2 regions of the Stenotrophomonas sp. S4 genome follow, and region 2 is predicted to be linked to the other one. Evidence: riboswitches for the same ligand, from Rfam matches in the RefSeq annotation. Region 2 holds a riboswitch; the other holds the start of a gene.
What was found. A riboswitch is a leader RNA that binds a small molecule or an ion and turns the genes downstream of it on or off. The one in region 2 is predicted to bind thiamine pyrophosphate.
Positions count from the first base shown of each region.

Region 1: it holds a riboswitch for thiamine pyrophosphate, as region 2 does, so the genes downstream of both, thiC (phosphomethylpyrimidine synthase ThiC) here and ACUZUJ_RS00810 (TonB-dependent receptor) in region 2, are expected to answer to the same signal.

Region 1 covers NZ_CM196188.1:3,908,966-3,912,170, reverse strand. The annotation lists gene ACUZUJ_RS18230 (BCCT family transporter) at 1-1,129, opposite strand, end outside; TPP riboswitch at 1,376-1,477, shown strand; gene thiC (phosphomethylpyrimidine synthase ThiC) at 1,560-3,205, shown strand, end outside.
Region 2 covers NZ_CM196188.1:194,490-197,694, forward strand. The annotation lists gene ACUZUJ_RS00810 (TonB-dependent receptor) at 1-1,649, opposite strand, end outside; TPP riboswitch at 1,720-1,815, opposite strand; gene ACUZUJ_RS00815 (phosphotransferase enzyme family protein) at 1,935-3,059, opposite strand; gene ACUZUJ_RS00820 (glycine zipper 2TM domain-containing protein) at 3,181-3,205, opposite strand, start outside.

The DNA.
Region 1 (3,205 bases), 1.1 Mb from region 2:
AGCCATTGCCCAGCGCCTGCACCAGGTCGGCATGGCCGAAGATCTGCGCCCACAGCGCGGTGCCACCGAATACCGCGAACCAGAAGAAGCCCAGCAGAGTCGGCGCGAGCACTACGCCGATAACGAACTCGCGCACGCTGCGGCCGCGCGAGATGCGTGCGATGAACGACCCCACGAACGGTGCCCACGAGATCCACCAGGCCCAGTAGAAGATCGTCCAGTCCGCCACCCAGGTGCTGCCGGAGAACGGTGACATGCGCAGGCTCATCGTCACCAGCTGGTTGAGGTAGGAGCCCAGCGTGGTGGTGAACGTATCGAAGATGAAGCCGGTCGGCCCCAGCACCAGCAGGATGGCTGCCAGCAGGGCAGCCAATGCCAGGTTGAAGTTGGACAGCCACTTCACACCTCGCTCCACGCCACTGGCGGTGGATGCCATGTACAGCACGAAGGCGACCGCAATGATGGTCATCTGCACTGCGACGGTCGCCTGCACGCCGAACGCGCGCTCGATGCCGGCGGCGATCTGGATGGTGCCGAAGCCCAGCGTAGTCGCGACACCGATCGCCGTGGCGACCACTGCAGCGATGTTGACCACGCGCCCGATCCATCCACGATGGTGGCGGCCGATGATCGGCTGCAGCATGTCGCTGACCAGGCCGCGGCCGTTGCGGTTGAACTGGAACCAGGCCATCGCCAGGCCGATCAGCGCGTAGATGGCCCACGGATGCAGGCCCCAGTGGAAGAATGCATAGCGCATCGAGGCGCGTGCCGCATCCAGGCTCTGCGGAGCAAGCCCTTCCGGTGGCTTGCTGAAGTGCGAGATGGGCTCGGCGGCGCCCCAGAACACCAGGCCGATGCCCATGCCGGCGGCGAACAGCATCGACATCCAGCTGGCCCGCGAGAACTCGGGCTCGGCGTCTTCGCCACCGATGCGCAGGTTGCCGAAGCGGCCGAAGGCCAGGTACATCAGGAACACCAGGGCCAGGAACACCACCAGCAGGTACAGCCAGCCGACGCTGCGGATGACTTCTGCCAGCATCGACTGCACCACGGCATTGAAGGGGCCCGGTGCAATACCGGCAAGCAGCACCAGCAGCAGAACCAGTGCGATGGAAACGCGAAACACCATGAAGGAGCTTCTCCGATCAAGGGATTGAGGGGAGCGAGCAGAGCTTGCAGCGAAGGGCCGGTGGCATGCATCGCGAACCGGGCAGGGGCCGCGAAGGCGGCGAAGGAAGCATCGGTCGCTGGAACGCGACGGACGTGCACGTTACTGAACGCGATGTCACGGTTCTGTTAATACAGAAACTGCGGATCCACGCGATGCGCGGCTGCAACCGCCATGAGCTGCAGTGCTTTCTATGCTCTAATGCACGCCAAGAAGCGGGGGTACCGCGGCCAGGTGGCCACGGTTGAGACAGTCCCTTGGAACCTGATCCGGCTCATACCGGCGTAGGGAAGCTTTGCAGTGCAGCCGTGCCCGGACTCCGCCCAAGGACCGTCCGCGCGCGGGCGCAGTGCGCCGCCGCTTCGTCCCTGACCTTCCTGGACGATGCCCGATGAACGCACAGCTCTCCGCCCTGCAGCAACAGGCCCAGCAACTCTCCGAATCCGTGACCCGGCCGATTCCCGGTTCGCGCAAGATCCACGTACCCGGTTCGCGTCCGGATCTGCAGGTGCCGATGCGCGAGATCGCGTTGACCCGCACGCCGACGTTGTTCGGCGGCGAAGAGAATGCACCGGTCACGGTCTACGATACGTCGGGCCCCTACACCGATCCGGATGTGCGTATCGATCTGTCGGCGGGCCTGCCGGCGCTGCGTCGTGGCTGGGTGGAGGAGCGCGGCGATACCGAACAACTCGACGGCCTGAGTTCGTCGTTCGGCCGCGACCGCGAGCATGATCCGAAGCTCGATGCCGTGCGTTTCCCTGCGCGCAGCCTGCCGCGCCGTGCACGTACAGGCGCCAACGTCACCCAGATGCACTACGCGCGCCGCGGCATCATCACGCCGGAAATGGAATTCGTCGCCATCCGCGAGAACCAGCGGATGGAAGCGATCCGTGATGCCGGCCTGTTGCAGCAGCACCCGGGCGAGGCATTTGGGGCTTCGATCCAGAAGATCATCACACCGGAGTTCGTGCGCGATGAAATCGCGCGCGGCCGCGCGGTGCTGCCCAACAACATCAACCATCCGGAAAGCGAGCCGATGATCATCGGCCGAAATTTCCTGACCAAGATCAATGCCAACATCGGCAACAGCGCCGTGTCCTCGGGCATTGCCGAGGAAGTGGAGAAACTGGTGTGGGCGATCCGCTGGGGCGGTGACACGGTGATGGACCTGTCCACCGGCAAGCACATCCACGAAACCCGCGAGTGGATCATCCGCAATTCGCCGGTGGCGATCGGTACCGTGCCGATCTACCAGGCGCTGGAGAAGGTCGATGGCCGTGCCGAAGCACTCACCTGGGAGATCTTCCGCGACACGCTGATCGAGCAGGCCGAACAGGGCGTGGACTACTTCACCATCCACGCCGGCGTGCTGCTGCGCTATGTGCCGCTCACCGCCAAGCGGGTCACCGGCATCGTCAGCCGCGGTGGCTCGATCATGGCCAAGTGGTGCCTGGCGCACCACAAGGAGAATTTCCTCTACACGCACTTCGAAGAGATCTGCGAGATCATGAAGGCCTACGACGTGACCTTCTCGCTGGGTGACGGCCTGCGCCCGGGCTGCATCGCCGATGCCAACGACGCGGCGCAGTTCGGTGAGCTGGAGACGCTGGGTGAGCTGACGAAGATCGCCTGGAAGCATGATGTGCAGACCATGATCGAAGGCCCCGGCCACGTGCCGATGCAGCTGATCAAGGAGAACATGGAAAAGCAGTTGCGCGAGTGTGGCGAAGCACCGTTCTATACGCTGGGGCCGCTGACCACCGATATCGCACCGGGCTACGACCACATCACCAGCGCGATCGGTGCGGCGATGATCGGCTGGTTCGGCACGGCGATGCTCTGCTACGTGACGCCGAAGGAGCACCTCGGCCTGCCCAATCGCCAGGACGTGCGTGACGGCATCATGGCCTACCGCATCGCCGCGCACGCCGCTGATCTGGCCAAGGGCCATCCAGGTGCGCAGGTGCGCGACAACGCGCTGAGCAAGGCGCGCTTCGAGTTCCGCTGGGAGGACCAGTTCCACCTTGGCCTGGA
Region 2 (3,205 bases):
GCCGCACCCAGCGTCAGCGCCTCCACCGGCACGTACTTCACGCCCACTTCCAGCTGCCGCGATTGCACCGACGGCAGGAAGGTGTCGGCGTTGCTGGTCCAGAACGGCGCTTCCTGGCCCAGCGAAATGCCGCGCACATAGCTGGCGTAGGCGTTGAGCTGGTCGGTGGCCTTCCACACCACGGCGGTCTGCGGCAGGAAGCGCGACAGGCGGCTGTGCCGCTGTGGGATGCCCCGCTTGTCGTAGGCGCGTTCGTCCAGGCGCACGAAGCGGCCACCGGCCAGCCACTGCCAGTCATCACCGAAGCTCATGCGGTCCAGTGCGAAGAACGCGGTCTGGCCGCTGTCCAGGCGCCGTGCGGAGGGGCCCGGCATCTTCGGCGACGGCTGGAACACCGGCACCTGTGCGTCGTGGATGTTGCTGGTGCCGACGTACTCGTTGACGCTCGGACGCTTGTCCACGGTGCGGCGGAAGTAGTCGGCACCGAGGGTCAGCTGGTGGCCGACGTTGCCGGTCTCGAAGCGGCCGCGCAGCTCGGCACGGGCCTGCTGGTTGCGGCGCGTGTCGTCCGGGCTGCGGTAGTCGTAGACGTCGTAGTCGCCGTTGGGTGCGAAGTAGTTGCCCGGCACGCTGCCGTCGGCGCACTGCGCGGCGTAGTAGCAACCGTAGGCGAAGGCGACGTTGTCATCGATCACCGAGCGGCTGTGGCCGACCGAGACGCGCGATTGCCAGGCATCGTTGAAGTCGTAGGTGTGCAGCGCGGTGATGTTGGTGCTGGCGATATCCACCGGGCGCTGCCACGGCTGGTAGCCGAGCAGGTGCTCGCGGTCGACGCCGCGCGGCAGGTCACGCGCGCCCAGCAGCTGGTAGCCGGACACCGAGCGCTGCGAGCTGGTCTGGTAGTTGGCATCCACTTCCAGCTTGCCGCGCTCGCCGATCAGCCAGTCGGCGGCCAGCGAGTAGAAGTTGCGGCGGCCATCGGCGTGCTCGACGTAGGAATTGCTGGAATCCCATGCGGCATTCAGGCGCAGGCCGAAGCGCGGGGTGATCCAGTGGCCGACATCGACGGCGACGTAGCGCGAGCCTTCCGAATCGGTGCCGAGCGTGGCGGTGCGCACTTCCGCCGGGCGCTTGCCGATGTAGTTGATGATCCCGCCCGGCGCCATCACGCCTGCCGCCAGGCCGGCTTCACCCTTGAGGATCTCCACCGACTGCACGTTCTCCAGCGCCAGGCGTTGCTCGCCGGCGATGGACAGCCCGTTGAAGCGGTAGCCGGTGGCGGCGTCCAGCGCGAAGCCGCGGATGGCGATGTTCTGGTAGTAGCCCACCGGTGCATAGGCATCCCCCAGCGAGGCATCGTTGCTGGCCAGCTCGGACAGCGAACGCACCTGGCGGCGGTCGAGGTAATCGCGCTCGAGCACGTTCACCGAGGCCGGCGTGTCCTTCCAGCTTCCACCACCGAAGGCGTTCACGCGAGAGGTATCGGCCTTCGGTTTGCCAGCCTCCACGCGCACCGCCGCCAGTTCGGTCGGCGAACGATCGGCGCCGGTGGCAGCCGCATCGGGAGCAGCGTCAGCCTCGCTGGCATGCAGCGGCAGCGCGGCGCAGAGGGCGAGGGAGAGCAGGGTGGGGCGCAGGCAGCGGTTCATTCGGTTCGTCTTCGGACAACAAGGGAGACGAAGCGACGGCGCGCAGGTGCACCGGCCCATGACGGGGGTGTGGCTGCGGCTCAAAGCTCCCTACGCCGGTGCAAACCGGATCAGGTTCCAAGGGACTCTCTCAGCCTGGCAGATCCAGGCACCCCCGCTTCAGGTGACCATTTCACTACAAATGGTACGGATTTGCGAGCCGGTGCCCTTCAGGCGGCGGGGCGGTGCGGCGTCAGATCCCTTTCCGAAGGAAGGGGATCTGACCCCGACGGTGTACCAACCGGGTCACGCCGCCGCGTGCAGGGCCTGCAGTAGCGCCTGCCCTGGCCCGGTGCGGAACCATGCCGGGTGCCCCAGCATGAAGGGCTGCCAGGCCACGTCGGCATTCGCGGTCGAGCCGGTGATGCCTTCGAAGTACTCCACTTCGGACAGTGCGAAGTCGAAATGCACCATCGGCAGCAGGTCGGCCAGCAGATGCACGCGTGCTGCCGACAAGGGCAGCACCTCACGGTAGCCGTCGAGCAACGCCAGTGCAATGTCGATGCGCACCGCCTCCATCCCGCGCTCCAGTTCCAGCCACGCCACTGCGTTGCGCTCGATCGCGGTGGCGAGGTCGAACAAGGCGCTGGTGGGTGAAGCCAGGCCGAAATCCAGCACGGTGCTGACCTGCCCGTCGCGCCACAGCAGGTTGGAAACATGCCAATCGTTGTGCGCCCACAGCCGTGGCTCGTCGCGCAGGCGCTCGGCGAGCCCGGCGTGCCACGGCAGCACGTCGCGCTGCAGCTGCGCTTCCCATGGAATGCGCGCGAGATAGCGGGCCAGCCCGGGGCGCGCGTGCAGCTCCGCCTTGATCGCTGCGATCGGATCGTCGGCACGGATCAGATCATCGCGCGCGACCAGCAGATGGGTGCTGCGCTGGGGCGCGTGGTAGCTGGCGGCGGCACGGTGCAGCTGGGCCAGCATGCGGCCCGCCTCGCGGGCCTCTGCGACATCGGTCAGCAACGACCACGACACCGCGTCGCGGTACAGGTCTTCGCCCACGCCGACATCGTGCAGTTCAAACGTCCATTCGCCGTGTTCGATCGCGGTGCGGCCATCGGTGGCCGGCAGCACCTGCACCACCGGTACGCCGGCGGCGGCGAGATGGGCGATGAAATGGTGTTCTTCTTCCAGGCAGGCCGCGCTGCGCACACTGTGGTGGTGGCGCTTGATGAACACCTCGCCGCGCGTGCCGTCGACAATGGCGGCGGCCGACAGCGGCCGCGGGCTGTGCCAGCGCGGTTGGCTGTGCCCGCCCAGCTGCGGGAAACGCGCACTCAGCCACGCAATGTCCGCCGCGCTGATCGGCGGCCAGTCGGCGGCGACCTCATCGTTGTTGAGGCCCTGCACGCGGTGGGAGGAAGACGTCATGCCGCAGTCCGATCGGGAAAGTCACATCCAAGGCTGCGCATTCAACGCCATGCGCGTGGCCAACGCAAACGGGCGGGTCATCGACCCGCCCGTCTCCGCGTCATCGGTGTGTCGGCGCTGCTTACCAGCCGCGATGGCGGCCGCGG